DNA from 3 places in the Paeniglutamicibacter psychrophenolicus genome. Region 3 is predicted to be linked to each of the others. Evidence: predicted binding sites of a transcription regulator. Region 3 holds the regulator's gene; each other region holds the start of a gene.
What was found. The regulator LexA, encoded in region 3, represses DNA repair genes until DNA is damaged. The targets are predictions, from matches to a motif close to TCGAACANNTGTTCGA.

Region 1 (5,205 bases), 710 kb from region 3:
GAGGTCAGCGACGAGGCGTCGTCGGGGACCTGAACCGGTGCGTCGGCCTCTTCCGGGGCCACGACCTTGGCAACGACCTGGGAGTGGACGGTGACGAAGCTGCCCGGGGAAACCTCCAGGACGATCTTGTTTTCGTCGGTGTCGATGCTCGCAATGGTGCCAAAGAGACCGAACTGGGTCATCACCTCGGCGCCGACGGCAAGGTTGGAGCGGATCTGCTCCTGGGCCTTGGCGGCCTTCTTGCGGCCACGCATCATCATGAAGATCAGCAGGCCGAAGGCGGCGAGCATGATCAACATGGTCGGGTCGAATGGGGCCTTTTCGCCGGTAGCGGCTTGGGCCAAAACGTATTCGGTCACGTGTGGATACCTGTTCCTAAGTCATTGTCAACGGCGCGCACAATCGCAATCGCGCAGCCGGTGGGCCTATCCATACTATAGGGAGATCCTGCCCAAACCCCGACCACAACGCAGTTTTGGCCTGCGAATGTCCTTGGAATGTTCCGGCGTGCCGCCAGGGCGGGTGCCCGCCCGGCTATTCCGCTTCTTCGTCGTCAAGCCCAAGACCGGACCGACCCGCAAAGATGGCATCGGCCGGCATGCGAAGCCCCAGGTGGTTCCAGGCCTCCGCGGTGGCGATCCGGCCGCGCGGGGTGCGTCCCAGCAGGCCCTCGCGGACCAGGAACGGTTCGGCGACGGTCTCCACGGTCTCGGGTTCCTCCCCCACGGCAATGGCCAGGGTGGACAGGCCCACCGGTCCCCCGCCGAACTTGGTGCACAGTGCGTGCAGCACAGCGCGGTCCAGCCGGTCCAGTCCGCGGACGTCGACCTCGTACATGTCCAGGGCCGCGGAGGCTGCACGCGCGTCGATGCTTTCAAGGCGGTTCACCAGTGCCCAGTCGCGCACGCGGCGCAGCAGCCGGTTGGCGATGCGGGGGGTGCCGCGCGAACGCGAGGCGATTTCGCTGAAGGCCGCGGAGTTGACCTTCAGGGAGAGCATCATGGCCGAACGGCGCAGCACCAATTCGAGTTCCTCGACGCTGTAGAACTCCAGGTGCCCGGTGAACCCGAACCTGTCGCGCAGCGGGCCCGGCAGCAGCCCGGCGCGCGTGGTGGCCCCGACCAGGGTGAAGGGGGGAAGTTCCAGCGGAATGGCGGTGGCCCCTGCGCCCTTGCCGACGATGATGTCGACACGGAAGTCCTCCATGGCCATGTACAGCATTTCCTCGGCCGGGCGGCTCATCCGGTGGATCTCGTCCAGGAAGAGCACCTCGCCCTCGGTGAGTGAGGAGAGGATCGCGGCCAGGTCCCCGGCATGCTGGATCGCGGGACCGGAGCTGATGCGCAGCGGCGCGTTCATTTCGGCGGCGATGATCATCGACAGCGTGGTCTTGCCCAGGCCCGGAGGGCCCGAGAGCAGGACGTGGTCGGCGGTCCGCTCGCGGATCTTGGAGGCCTCGAGCACCAGCGAGAGCTGTTGGCGCACCCGGTGCTGGCCGACGAAGTCGTCCAGGTTCTTGGGCCGCAGGGCGGCCTCGAGCACGCGTTCCTCGGGCTCGGGTCCCGCGTTGGTCAGCTCGCCGGTTTCTGTCATGTCGTACTCCTAGTTTCCGGGCCGGTTCCCGCGCCCCAGGGAACGCAGCACCGCCCGCAGGATTTCCGGGACGCTGCCGGTGGCAACGATTTCCGGGTCGTTCTTGGCCAGGGCTTCCAGCGCCTTGTTGGCGTCCTTCTCGGTCCAGCCCAGGCCGGTGAGGGCCTCGAGGACCTGGGGTTCCCAGGTAGGCGCCGCGGGGCTTCCGGCAGGAACCGGTGCTCCGGTGGGGACAAGCTTTCCGTTGAGCTCGAGCACGATGCGCTGGGCTCCCTTGGGCCCGATGCCCGAGACCTTGGTGAAGGCCTTGGTGTCCTTGGTGCTGGCGGCGATGCGGACTTCCTCCGGGGTGTGCACCGACAGGATGGCCAGGCCGGTGCGCGGCCCGATGCCCGAGACCCCGGTGAGGACCTCGAAGACCTCGCGTTCGTCCCCGGAGGCGAATCCGAAGAGCGTCATGGAGTCCTCGCGCACCACCATGGAGGTGTGCACGAGTGCTTCGCGGCCCACCTGCAAGGTGGACAGCGTCTGCGGGGTTGCCTGGATCAGCATGCCGAAGCCGCCGACCTCGATGACCGCGTTGTTCAGGTTGACCTGTTGAGGCACTCCTCGCAGCGTACTGATCATTGGGGTGTTCCTCCGTGGTGCCGGGCCGCGCCGGTGGTACCCGAAACACGCATGCCATACGAATATATCTACGAACAGCTTACAGGTTCCTTGGCGTACACCCGCGGATGCAGGCAGCGCAGGACGTCAGGGGCAGGTTCCCTGCGGTCCCTAGCGCGCCTTGACCGCCCGGGCCTTGGCCTCGGCGGCTATCCAGGCGCGCTGGGCGGGGGTCAACCCCGAGGAACCGCCCGCGGGCCGCGGGGCGGAGGCCGAGGCTGCGGCCCCGGCGGCACCGAACGCGGCGCCGCGCCAGCCGTGGGTGATGGCCAGCGCCGCGGCGTCGGCGGCGTCGGCCGGGGATGGCGGGGCGTCCAGGCGCAGGATCTTGGCGACCATCTTGCCCACGGCCAGCTTGTTGGCCGTTCCCGAGCCAGTCACCGCGGCCTTGACCTCGGTGGGGGTGTGCAACGCCACCGGGATGTTCCGGCGGGCAGCGGCAACGATCACCACGCCCGAGGCCTGCGCGGTGCCCATCACCGTGCTGACGTTCAGTTGGCTGAAGACCCGCTCCAGGGCAACAACGTCGGGTTTGTGCTCATCGAGCCACGCATCGATGCCGTCGGCGATGGCCAGCAGTCGCTGGTCCAGCGGGGTCCCGGGCGGGGTCCCCACCACCGAGACATCGATGAGCGTGGCCCGGCGGTTGGGTTCGACGTCGACCACGGCCAGGCCGCAACGGGTCAGTCCGGGGTCGACGCCCACCACTCGCAAGGGCATGTGGTGGCTAGTCCTCTTCGAGTTCTGCCATGACCTCGGCGCTGATGTCCGCGTTGGAGTAGACGTTCTGCACGTCGTCCAGCTCCTCGAGCGCGTCGGCAAGCTTCAGGAACTTGCGGGCAGCTGCTGCATCAAGCTGGACCTGCATCGAGGGCACGAATTCGACTTCGTCGGTTTCGTATTCGATGCCGGCTTCCTCGAGTGCGGCAACAACCGCACGCAGGTCGGTTGGCTCCGAATGGATCTCGAAGCTGTCCCCGGATTCCTTGACCTCGTCGGCCCCTGCATCAAGCACGGCCATGAGCAGGTCGTCCTCGGTCAGGTCCTTCTTCGGCAGGCCGACGACTCCCCGGCGGGAGAACAGGTATGCGACCGAGCCGGGGTCCGCGACGGTGCCGCCGTTGCGGGTGATGCCCAGGCGCACCTCGGAAGCCGCACGGTTCTTGTTGTCGGTCAGGCACTCGATCAGCAGGGCCGAGCCCTGCGGTCCGCGTGCCTCGTAGATGATCTCGGTGTAGTCGACGACCTCGCCGGTCAAGCCGGCACCGCGCTTGACCGCGCGGTCGATGTTGTCGTTGGGCACCGAGGTCTTCTTGGCCTTGGAGACAGCGACCTCGAGGGCCGGGTTTCCGGCCATGTCGGCGCCGCCTGCGCGCGCCGCAACCTCGATGTTCTTGATCAGCTTGGCGAACGCCTTGGCGCGCCTGCTGTCGAGGATTGCCTTCTTGTGTTTCGTGGTTGCCCATTTGGAGTGGCCGGACATGCTTACGCGTCTCCTCTGATCATTTGAATGAAAAGTTCATGGATCCGGCGCTCCCCGGCCACCTCGGGGTGGAAGGAAGTCGCCAATAATTTTCCAGAACGTACTGCAACAATTCTAGCCACCCTTGTCCCGTCCATGCCCAAGGGCGTGTTTTCGGCGGGGATGGTGGCCAGTACCTCTACGGACTCCCCCACGCTTTCCACCCAGGGTGCGCGGATGAATGCCGCGCGGACCGGCTCGGTGGCACGGCCCGGGTCCTGGCTGGGAAGAGTGTTCAGTCCCTTGATCGCAAGGTCGACCTCGAACGAGTCGACCTGTCGCCCGAAGGCATTGCGCTTCACCACCATATCGATTCCCCCGAAGCTTTGCTGGGGTTCACCCTTCATGTTGGTGGTCGGGTCGGCAATGGTATCGGCCAAGAGGATCATTCCGGCGCACGATCCATAGACCGGGAAACCGTCTGCGATCCTGGCCTTGAGAGCCTCGGCCACCCCGTACATGCGGGCTAGCTTGTCGATCACCGTTGACTCCCCGCCGGGAATGACCAGGCCGTCCAGGTCCGCCAACCCGCCCGGTGTTTTCACCGGCAGCGCAAGGGCACCGAGTGATTCGAGTGCTTCCAGGTGTTCGCGTACATCCCCTTGCAGGGCAAGGACTCCAATTCGTGGCGCCAAGGTGGATCACTTTCTAGTCTCGTGGAACTGATCATGCATGCCGCGCGCACCGCGATGAAGTACGTGGACAGCTCAGAATAAACCCGTCGCACCCCGTGGGAATATTTTCGTGACACGCCCGGGTTCCCGAATGCCGGTCAGCGGCTGCCCAGGGTCCACATTTTCGCGCCGTTGGCCTTGGCGTTCATGGAGTTCACGGTGTCGGTGGTGCGTTGGAGCGAGGCGGCATCCTTGGCCTCGGTGGTGCACGGGGCCGAAGCCTTGGCTGGCAGCGCGCACCAGCGCAACGGGGATGGTTTCATGATGTGCGGTGCCCACACCAGGTCTCCGGGTTTCCAGGTGTCCCCGGTGCGCACGAACTGCATTTTCACCGTGAGCCCCTCCTTGTTCAGCGCGGTCTTGGTTGCGTGCTTGGCCACGGAGTTGCCCAGCCCGTACACGATCCAGGTGCCCTGGTGCTTTTCGATGGGCAGCACCGAGTGGGTGTGGTGGGAGTAGATGAAGTCGAACTCGCCGCTGGCCGCCAGCGAACGGTACAGCGCCAGCTGGGAGGCGGTGGGGGTGCTGGTGTATTCTGCACCGTCGTGGATCGCGGCGAGCACGATGTCCGCCCCGGCCGCGCGTGCCGCCTTGGCCCGGGCCAGCAGCGAGGCCTTCTCGATGTCGTCGACCCGCCACGGCGCATCTTCCTTCATCCCGTTCAGCGAGTAGGTGCCGGCGATGACCGCGACCTTGGCGCTGCCCACCGGAACCAGCAGCGGACTTTGGGCCTCGGCCTTGCTGCGGTAG
Region 2 (5,205 bases), 1.1 Mb from region 3:
TGATCTCCAGGACCCGGGCCTTGACGTCCTCGGTGCTGGGATCCAGCACGTGGTCGGCGACCCCGCTGTCGCGGGCCTTGTCCTTGCGCGCGGCCGAGAGCTCGCTGACGATCACCGTTACGCCCATGCCCTTGAGCACCGATGCGGTCAGCAGGCCGATGGGGCCGGCGCCGCCCACGAGCGCGACCTGGCCCTGGTGCACGCCGCTGCGGACCACCGCGTGGTGCCCCACCGACAGCGGCTCGATCAGCGCCGCCTCGTCCAGCGGGATGTCCCCGATGGGGTGGACCCACCGCGCGTCGACGACGATCTTCTCGCCCAGTCCCCCGCCGCCGCCGGCCAACCCGATGAAGCCCATCTTGGTGCACAGGTGGTAGTTTCCCGCCTGGCAGGAGGCGCACTGCCCGCAGGTGAAGTACGGCTCGACCACTACGTTCTGCCCCACGGCCAGGTCCATGACGCCCTCGCCCAGCGCCGTGATCGTTCCGGAGAATTCATGCCCCAGGGTCACCGGGGCTTCTTCGTGGGTCAGCGGATGCGGGTGGCCCGGGGACGGGATGAAGATCGGGCCTTCGAGGTACTCGTGCAGGTCGGTGCCGCAGATGCCGCACCATGCGACATCTATGGCCACCGCCCCCGGGCGCAGCTCGGGCTCCGGGATCTCTTCGATGCGGATGTCTTTTTTTGCATAGAAACGTGCAGCTTTCACGGCGAATCCTCTCTCGAACGACCGGACGCGGGGACACGCGCCCGTACGGGCACCACGCAGGCGAAATGGATTGTCCGTGCATGGAATCCGTTCGTTCTCGACGCTACATCCGGGCTACGTCCGGTGGCTAGATCGAGCCGAGGAGCTTTCGATGGACAGCAGGGAGGAAGATCGATGCAAGCCCAACGTTGCGGTGGAGTCGAGCGTCGAGGAAGTGCACGAGAGCGCTAGTGACTCGAATAGTTGATGGTCATGATCGCTACGACTGCACGCGCATCGCTGTCGGGAGTCGTTTGGTAGTGGTTGTTGCATTGGTAATTGATTCGTCCGGCTCCTGAAACCTCATAGTGATGTGTGCGGGACCAACTCACGCCCATCGGTTTTCCTGCCGAACCCCAGAGCAAGGAGATGGACGCGATCGCAGCGGGTGCCCCTGGAGTTTGGGCCACGTGGTTCCAGAATTGCCTGACCCCAGTGATGCCAACGCATTTTACCAGTTCGTCCCATTCCTGCTCGAATTTTCGATGAACCAGAATCCGATATCGAGGTCCTTCATCCGGACGGCCGCCGGGTGAGCGAGCCGGCACGAACGGCATTGCAGTTATCCCGGTGTCGGCATTGAATCCCGGCCATTACTTCAGCGCCTTAAGCGCTCCCCGGATCACCGTTCCCGAATACTGACGCATCCGCGCCAGCAGGACACGACCCATCTCCCCCCGTGGGGGTTGGTCGTGTCCTGCTGCTCTTGAATTGGGTGGATCTTTCCGCGGGGCCATCAGCCGCCCGGTGGCGCCCCGCCTGGCGGGTGCTCCCCGAGCGTCCGGCCCGAAGGAAGCATGGTTTTCATGCCCGGAAGGGGCGGTGCTTTCGAAATATAGGTGTGGTTGCTGGGTGTGGTGATGTTGAAGCTGTGCCGATCCCCGGGAGTTGGATGTTCGTCCCAGTCAGGTGCTTCCTTGGTCTGGTTGCAACTGAAGCAGCGACCCGAGGAATTGTCCTCGGTGGTTTTTCCGTTCTTCCGGACCTGCACCACATGGTCGATGTCGCGGATCTTTCCGTTGCAATAGGGGGTGCGGCAATATTGGTCACGCACCTTGATGAGCTTCTTCAGGTTTCCGCCAAAGCGCCGCGCCCTGGATTCCATTGCCACCAGCTGCCCGGTCCGGCTTTCAACAAACAGGCCCCTGACCCAGATCGCCAGTTCGTCGTCGGGCCCTGCCGCAACCATTTTCCTGGCTCGGTTCGCGCTGATAAATCCGTAGCCCGGTATCAGCACGGGCTCGTTGCTCTCCCCGGTCAAAACGGCGGCGTCCATCACCAGCAGAATTTCAAGCGGGACGCCTCCGGCGACTTTGAGCCCGGTCATGAGCTCGTAGAAGGCGTCGGCCTGGATCTGCCCGGCACTTCGTTCTTCCCCGGGTTCCCTTTGGGCCTTTTCCGCTTCTCCGGCAAGCACTTGAAGAACGGCAATCCCCAGGGATAACGGCAGTGTCCCGCTGATCATGACCTCGTGGGCGTTGATCTGGTAACCACCGATGCAGCGGTTTTTCCAGGCTTTCGCCTCGAGATCCTCCTCGGTCTTGGGCTCCAGGATCTTCGCCCAGTAGGCAACGATGTCAGCCAGCTTTGCCGTTCCCTGCTCGAAGCAGTTGTGCGTTTCTTCCCAGAGCAACCTGTCGACCAATTGCCGGTTGGCGAGTTCCAGGTTCCTGGTTCCACTGATCACGATCTGGGCCTGTGCCCAAGTCACCTTGCCGTCCCGCAGTCCCTGCCTGGTCAAGGGCAGGTCCGCCCCCATCATCCTAGAGCTGTTCATGAAGTGGGTCCCGCCCTTTGGCGAGATGCGCATGGCCAGCGCGACTTCCTTGGAAGCTCCCCAACCCGGGTTCTTTTCGCGGAGGTTGCGCTTTTTCCGGGCGGCCGACAGGGAATCTTCGTAGGCCACGGCGTGGTCGGCCTGTTGCGCGAAGATCGCGCTCTTCGCGGCCTCCATCGCGGCGATGTTTTCCACGGTGTCGAAGTGATCGGAGGGGATGTCCATGCGGTTCAGGCCGGAAGCCACGCACCGGATTCCGGCGGCGCCGTTGCTGGCAACATATTCTGCAACCACCGCATCCAAGTCGACACCTTGGGCTTTGAGGTCCGCATATCCCAGTCCAGTGCCGGAACCACCCGCGGTTCCGGCTGCAAGAGGACTGTCCGATGACTTCCTGGCCATATCACCAGTATAGAACGATTGCCCGAAATAGAAAACAGTTGTTTCAAATTATTCGTATAAATATTCTACCCAGTGACGCCAGGTGCCGAGTCTCCACAGCGGCGGACGCTACCTGCGCCCGGTGAAGTGCTCCATGGACTTGTAGACCCCGAACACGCGCCCGGCGACGACGTCCCAGGCGGCAATCGGCAGCACCCCGCGCAGCGCGGTGCTCAGCTTCACGGTCCAGGGCATCATCAGCATCGGCTGCCCGTCCTTCATGGCCCTCCAGACCCGCTCGGTCACCGGCCACGGTTCCAGCAGCGGGGTCAGCAGCGGACCGCGGGCGCCTTCGAACATGCCGGTCTTGATGTAGGAGGGGCAGAAGGTGGTCACCTTGATGTGCTTGTGTCCGGCCTGGGCCAGTTCCAGGCGCAGCGAGTCGGACCAGCCGATGACCGCCCACTTGGACGAGGAGTAGACGCTCATCCTGGGGTTGGCCAGCAGTCCGGCGGCCGAGGCCACGTTCACGATCCGGCTGGTGCGCCCGCGGGAAATCATGGAGGGCAGGAACTCGCGGGTGATGTGCATCAGCGCCAGGGTGTTGATGTTCATGGTCGCGGCGATGTCGGAGCGCTGGTCGTGTTCCCAGAAGTACTTGCCGCGCACGATGCCGGCGTTGTTGATGAGGATGTCCGGGGCCCCGACGCCGGCGCGCACCTCCTCGGCGGCCTCCTCGATGGATTCAAGCCTGGACACATCCACCACCATCGTGTGGATCTCGCTGCCGCCGGTGCGCAGCTCGACGGCGGTGTGTTCAAGCTCCGCCGCGTTGATGTCCCAGAGAATCACGTGGCTGGCCCGGTCGCGCACGGCAAGCTGGGCATACATCTTGCCCATGCCCATGGCCGCCCCGGTGATGAGCACGGTCGATCCGGCCAGTGTGTCGATGGTGGGGCTCATGGCTTCTCCTTGGTTGGTGACGCATTCTTGGGCGTGGGGATGAGTTTTCCGGGGTTCATGATGCCCGACGGGTCAAGGGTTTCCTTGATGCCGGCCAGCACCGCGATGCCCAGGGCACCGATTTCCGCTTCCATGTAGGGTGCGTGGTCGGTGCCCACCGCATGGTGGTGGGTGATGGTGGCCCGGGCCGCGACGATGGCCTCGGAGGCGGCCTTCTTGACGCGGGCGTTTTGCGCCGGCCCGTCCTGCTCCAGCCCGGCCAGGAACGTGAAGTAGATCGAGGCCCCGTCCGGGTAGACGTGGGAGATGTGGGTCTGCACGTACCCGGTTCCCCCGCCTTCGGCCAGTGCCTCGAGGATGGCGCCGCGCACCGCGGCGTAGGTGGCTTCGAGCCTGGTCCAGGTCGCGGCGGTTTCCAGGGTCTCGACCAGCACGCCGCGGGTCAGCAGTTCGTCGCGCAGGTAGGGTCCGGAGAAGCGCCCGCGCTCCCAGGCCCGTGCCGGCAGGGGTCCGACGTAGATCCCTCCGGCGGCGCGCAGGATCCGTGCGCTGCGCCGCTTGCGGGCGGCGGTTTCGCCCTTGGCTCCCTCCCAGACGAACAAGGCCAGCGCCGGTGTGCGCTGGCCGCGCAGCCCGAGGTACCTGGCCATGGCGGCGGTCTTGGGGCCGCCGAGCTTGAAGGTGGCGGCACTCTGATCGGTGTCGCTGAGCCTGCAGACATGCGGCATGTCCCCGCGGACGCCCTCGTGGCGCAGCCGGCGCAGGGCAGCGGCCCCGGCGGCGAAGGATTCGAAGGACCAGGCGCCGTGGCTCCTGGATTCGGGCAGCGGCTGGATCAGCATCGTGGCGGAGGTGATGACCCCCAGGGTGCCCTCGGATCCCACGACGGTATCCAGGAGCTTCGGGCCGGCGGCGGTACCCGGTGCCGTCGAACCGACGTCGAGGGGCCCGGCGGGGGTTTCCAGGTGGACGGCCTTGACCAAGTTGTCGGAGCGGCCGTACCCGGTGGAGGCCTGGCCGGCGGAGCGCGTGGCGACGTAGCCGCCCAGGGTTGCCTCCTGGTGGCTTTGCGGGAAATGCCCGAGGGTGAACCCCAGCGGTTCCAGGGCCGCCTCGATGGCGGGGCCGCGGATCCCGGCCTCGAAGGTGGCGGTGCGCGAGAGTGCATCGAGGTGCAGCAACCTGTCCATGCGCCGCATGTCGATCGTGACGACCCCGGAGAAGGGGCCGCGCAGCGGTTCGACTCCCCCCACGACCGAGGTGCCCCCGCCGAAGGCAACCACGGCCAGGCGCCGGGCGACGCAAAGCTCCAGGACCCGGCGAACCTCCTCGGCAC
Region 3 (5,205 bases):
AACGACGTGAACGCGCGCGGCATCCCGGAAATCATCGTGCTGAACAAGGCGGATGTGGCAGACCCGTTTGTCGTCGAACGCCTGCGCCAGCACGAACCGAACCACGTCATCGTCTCGGCACGCACCGGCGAGGGCATCGAGGAACTGCTCGCGAAAATCAGTGCGGCAATTCCCCGCCCCGATGTCCAACTAGAATTGATGATTCCCTATGATCGAGGCGACGTGGTCAACAAGCTCCACGGCGCCGAGGCCGAGATCCTGGCCGTCGAACACACCGAAACGGGAACACGCATGATGGTCAAGGTCCGCGAAAGCATGGCCGCAGAAGTGGAGCAATTTAGTATTCATGGCTGAGGAATCAGATGTCATCGCCCTATTGGACGAAGCAGTGTCCAGCATGGGCGGACAAAGCCGGCCGGGCCAACACGAAATGACACGCCAGGTCGTGCGGGCCATGGAAACCGGCGAGCACCTGCTGGTGCAGGCGGGAACCGGAACCGGCAAGTCCATGGCCTACCTGGTCCCGGCGCTGGCCCACGCGCTGGAATCGGAAAAGCCGGTGGTGATTTCCACCGCAACCCTGGCGCTCCAGGCCCAGATCGTCGGCCGGGACGTTCCGCGCCTGCTGTCCTCGCTGAAGGGCAAGTTGCCGCGCGAGATGGACGTGGCCCTGGTCAAGGGACGCTCCAACTACGTGTGCCAGTACAAGCTCGGCGGCGGCTACCCCGATGACGACGAGGGTGCCCTGTTTTCGATGGATTCCGGCACCCCCGCACTGGGTGGTTCCGCGGACGGGCCCGGCTCGGCGCTGGGCAAGGAAGTGGTGCGGCTGCGGCAATGGGCCGAGCAGACCGACACCGGGGACCGCGACGACATCACCCCGGGTGTCAGCGACAAGGCCTGGCGCCAGGTTTCGGTCAGCGCGATGGACTGCCTGGGATCCCAAAAATGCCCCATGGCCTCCGAATGCTTCAGCGAACTGGCCCGTGCCCGCGCGGCCAACGCCGACGTCGTGATCACCAACCATGCGATGCTGGCCGTCTCGGCCTTCGAGGGACTGGCCGTGCTGCCGGACTTCGACACCGTCATCATCGACGAGGCCCACGAGCTGCAGGACCGCGTGACCTCCTCGGTGACCCGGCCCCTGTCGGTGGCCATGGTCCAGACCGCCGCCTCGGCGGCGCGCAAGCACTGCTCGGTCAGCGTTGACTCGCTGAACCAGGGTGCCAAGGCGCTGCAGCGCGCCCTGGAGGGCGTCCCCACCGGGCTCATGGCCCGCGGGTTGAACGAGGACCAGCAGGCGGCGATCAACCAGATCGCCGAGGCAGCACGCGTGGTGCTGTCCGATTCAAAGCCCGAGGCCAACGCCCCCGCCGACGGCGGACGCCAGATGGCCCGCTCGCAGGTCATGTACCTGGTGGAGCAGTGCAGCAAGATGCTTGAAATGACCGAGGAGCGGGAAGTCATCTGGGCCTCGCGCCCCGGGCACTTCAGCCCGGGGGAGGGCTACGTCCAACCCGACGAGTCCAGCCAGCCGACGCTGAATGTCGCCCCGCTCTCGGTCGCCGGCAAGTTGCGCGAGGGGCTCTTTGACGGCCGCACGGTGATCCTCACCAGCGCAACCCTGGCCATCGGTGCCGCCTTCGAACCCGTGGCGGGCACCCTCGGGCTCGTGGGCGAGGGGGCGCCGACCTGGAACGGTGTGGACGTGGGAAGCCCCTTCGACTATCCCAGGCAAGGCATCTTGTACGTTGCCAAGCACCTGCCCAAGCCCGGGCGCCAGATGTCCCAGGAAACCCTGTCCGAGATCGAGGACCTGATCAAGGCCTCCGGTGGCGGGGCGCTGGCGCTGTTCACCTCGCGCCGCGCCGCGGAGGAAGCCGCGGAGATCCTGCGGGCACGCCTGGACATCCCGATCCTGTGCCAGGGCGAATCCAGCATGAAGGCCCTGGTGGACCAGTTCTCCGCCGAACCCGACACCTGCCTCTTTGGCACGATGACGCTCTGGCAGGGCGTGGACGTGCCGGGCAACGCCTGCCGGCTGGTCATCATCGACAAGATCCCGTTCCCGCGGCCCGATGACCCGCTGTCCTCGGCCCGCAGCCGCGACGTGGCCAAGCACGGCGGCAACGGCTTCATGGCAGTGGCCGCGAGCCACGCCGCGGTGCGCCTGGCCCAGGGCGCGGGTCGACTGATCCGTTCGGTCAACGACAAGGGCGTGGTGGCAGTGCTGGACTCGCGCCTGGCCACCGAGCGCTACGGCACGTTCCTGCGTGCCTCGCTGCCACCCCTGTGGGCCACGCCCGACAAGGCGACGGTGATTTCCGCGCTCGAGCGCCTGAGCGAAGGCTAGAAAATCCTGGCCCGTGGGATCACGGGAAACACCTGAGGACCGGTCATTTGACCGGTCCTCAGGTGTTTGCGGGGGATGTGTGTTGGTGCGGGCCTAGACCGAACGCATGACCGATACGACCTTGCCCATGACGGTTGCGGCGTCACCGAGGATGGGTTCGTAGCGGGAGTTCTGCGGCAGCAGCCAGGTGTGCCCGTCGCGCTGCCGGAAGGTCTTCACCGTGGCTTCGTCCTCGAGCAGGGCCGCGACGATGTCGCCGTTGTTGGCGGTCTGCTGGCGGCGGACCACCACCCAGTCGCCGTCGCAAATGGCGGCGTCGATCATCGAGTCCCCGCTGACCTTCAGCATGAAGAGCTCGCCGTGTCCCACCAGTTGGCGCGGCAGGGCGAAGACGTCCTCGACCGCCTGGTCGGCCAGGATCGGACCGCCGGCGGCAATGCGCCCCACCAGGGGCACCATGGCGGTGTCCGCGGAGGTGGTCAGCTCCGAGACGCTCATCCCGTTGGCAGCCTTCAGGTCTGCCTGGCCCTCCACCACTTCGAGCTTGCTCTCGCTCTTGAGCTGCAGGGGAAGCAGGATCTCCATGGCCCGCGGACGGCGCGGGTCCCGGCGGATGTAGCCGAGCTTCTCGAGCTGGCTGAGCTGGTGGGTCACGCTTGAAAGGCTCGCCAGTCCCACGGCGTCCCCGATTTCCCGCATCGATGGCGGGTAGCCATTGGTGCTCACGGACCGCTGGATGGTCTCAAGAACCTTCTTCTGACGGATGGTCAGGCTCTTCGCGTCGCGTCGAGGGGTTCGTTGTTCGGTAGTCATTGTCAGTGCCTCATCCCGATCGTCGCCGGTTGCCCGCGCGTGCCGCAAATTGTCGGTGTGGACTGATGTAGTCAATACATCGCTCCACAACCCCCATCTTAGTAGACAAAGACACTACTTTCAAAGATTTGTTCGAACTGATCTGGACACGTGTCGTCCAAAGGTGCTAGAAATAAGATGCGCACTACGAACACACGTTCGAAAGATGCGTTCGAATAACCGTCATCTGTTCGAATGGGCCACCGGGCCTGTCCGGCAAATGAATACAGAGGAAAGGCAAAGACATGGCAAACACTGCTTTCTCGGCCCCGCTCCACCTTGTAATATCCGAGGACTACACCCCGGCGCCGCAATCCGCACTGGCTTCGCAGCCCGCGCTGGCGCCCCTGCGACTCACGCGCCGCGGAAAATTCGTGCTGATTGCACTTCCCATCTTCCTGGTCAGCGCGGCGGTGCTCATGCTCCTGGGCCTGTTCCAGTCCCCGGCCAACGCCTCGGACGACACCCCGCTGGGCGTGGAGGCCGTCACCGTCACCGTCATCGAGGGCGACACCTTGTGGGGGATTGCCCGGGAGTTCGCCCCGCAGCTCGAGCCCCGCGAAGCCGTTCGGCGGATCGGCGACATGAACAACCTCAACAGCTCCGTGCTGCACCCGGGTGCCGAACTCTTCGTCCCCACCGGAAGCTAGGGCCAATGCCCTTGGGCGCGCAGATCGATGCCGCGCCCGATCATTGCTAACCGTTTATTACCCGTGGCACCGGTGAAGATTCCAAGGTCACCGCGCCGCCGCCGTAGACTTGAGCCGTGAATGAACGGCTAAATCGCCTGGCAAATCTGCCCCTGCGAGAGAATCTTCAAGGTCTTGAACCTTACGGCGCACCCCAAATCGACGTACCCATCCAGTTGAACGTCAACGAAAACACCCATCCGCTTCCCGCGGAAGTGCACCGGGCCATCGTCGAAGAAGTCTCCGCAGCAGCCGTGGGACTGAACCGCTACCCGGACCGCGAGTTCACCGAATTGCGCGAACGCCTCGCCGCCTACCTGGGCCACGGACTGGACGCCGACAACGTCTGGGCGGCCAACGGATCCAACGAGGTCCTCCAGCAGATCCTGCAGGCCTTCGGCGGGCCCGGGCGCACGGTGATGGGTTTCCCTCCCACCTACTCGATGTACCCGCTGCTGGCCTCCGGGACCGACACCACCTACCTGGCCGGCGTCCGCTCGGCGGACTACGGGCTTTCGGCCATCGACGCCGCGGCGCAGGTCCGCGAGGCCGCGCCGAACATTGTCATCCTGTGCTCGCCGAACAACCCGACCGGCACCGCGCTGGGCCTGGATGTCGTCGAGGCCGTCTACGAGGCGGGCAAGGCCAGCAACGCCATCGTGATCGTCGACGAGGCGTACGCGGAATTCGCCCACACCGGGACGCTTTCGGCGCTTTCCCTGCTGCCGGGCCGCGAACGCCTCATCGTTTCGCGGACCATGTCCAAGGCGTTCGCCCTGGCCGGCGCCCGTCTCGGCTACCTGGCCGCAGCTCCGGAGGTCGCCGACGCGATCCGCCTGGTGCGGCTGCCGTACCACCTCTCGGCTGTCACGCAGGCAACGGCGAATGCCGCACTCAAGCACGCGGACATCCTGCTGGCCAACGTGGAGGCCATCAAGGTCCAGCGAGACCGCATCGTCAACGAGCTCACCCGGATGGGGCTGCACCCCGCCTCCAGCGATTCCAACTTCGTGTTCTTCGGGGGAGTCAAGGACACCAAGGCCATCTGGAACGGGCTGCTCGAGGCCGGGGTGATCATCCGCGACGTGGGGATTCCCGGCCACCTGCGGGTCACCGCGGGCACCGAGGACGAAACCACCGCCTTCCTTGTCCGCCTCGAGGAACTGCTCGATCAGGGTCCTCACACGCTCTCAAGCTAAACTTGGGGTAGGTGGCAATGGTGCCGGACGACGGGCCTTGGCCCTTCTTCCGATAGTGCATCGGTGTTCCGCCGCCCCACATCCTCGTCTCACCGCCTGATCTAAAGGAATG

Region 1: the regulator LexA is predicted to act here: its motif matches at 2,279-2,294, upstream of ruvA (Holliday junction branch migration protein RuvA).
Region 2: the regulator LexA is predicted to act here: its motif matches at 2,980-2,995, upstream of JOF46_RS12295 (DUF222 domain-containing protein).

What each region holds. Positions count from the first base shown of each region.
Region 1 covers NZ_JAGIOE010000001.1:3,086,481-3,091,685, forward strand. The annotation lists gene yajC (preprotein translocase subunit YajC) at 1-359, opposite strand, end outside; gene ruvB (Holliday junction branch migration DNA helicase RuvB) at 535-1,593, opposite strand; gene ruvA (Holliday junction branch migration protein RuvA) at 1,603-2,220, opposite strand; gene ruvC (crossover junction endodeoxyribonuclease RuvC) at 2,371-2,979, opposite strand; gene JOF46_RS13985 (YebC/PmpR family DNA-binding transcriptional regulator) at 2,987-3,742, opposite strand; gene pdxT (pyridoxal 5'-phosphate synthase glutaminase subunit PdxT) at 3,745-4,416, opposite strand; gene JOF46_RS13995 (CapA family protein) at 4,554-5,205, opposite strand, start outside.
Region 2 covers NZ_JAGIOE010000001.1:2,715,157-2,720,361, reverse strand. The annotation lists gene JOF46_RS12300 (2,3-butanediol dehydrogenase) at 1-709, opposite strand, end outside; gene JOF46_RS12295 (DUF222 domain-containing protein) at 1,485-2,750, opposite strand; gene JOF46_RS12290 (SDR family oxidoreductase) at 3,036-3,869, opposite strand; gene JOF46_RS12285 (FAD-binding oxidoreductase) at 3,866-5,205, opposite strand, start outside.
Region 3 covers NZ_JAGIOE010000001.1:3,801,346-3,806,550, reverse strand. The annotation lists gene hflX (GTPase HflX) at 1-354, shown strand, start outside; gene JOF46_RS17255 (ATP-dependent DNA helicase) at 347-2,353, shown strand; gene lexA (transcriptional repressor LexA) at 2,447-3,166, opposite strand; gene JOF46_RS17245 (LysM peptidoglycan-binding domain-containing protein) at 3,451-3,855, shown strand; gene JOF46_RS17240 (histidinol-phosphate transaminase) at 3,972-5,093, shown strand.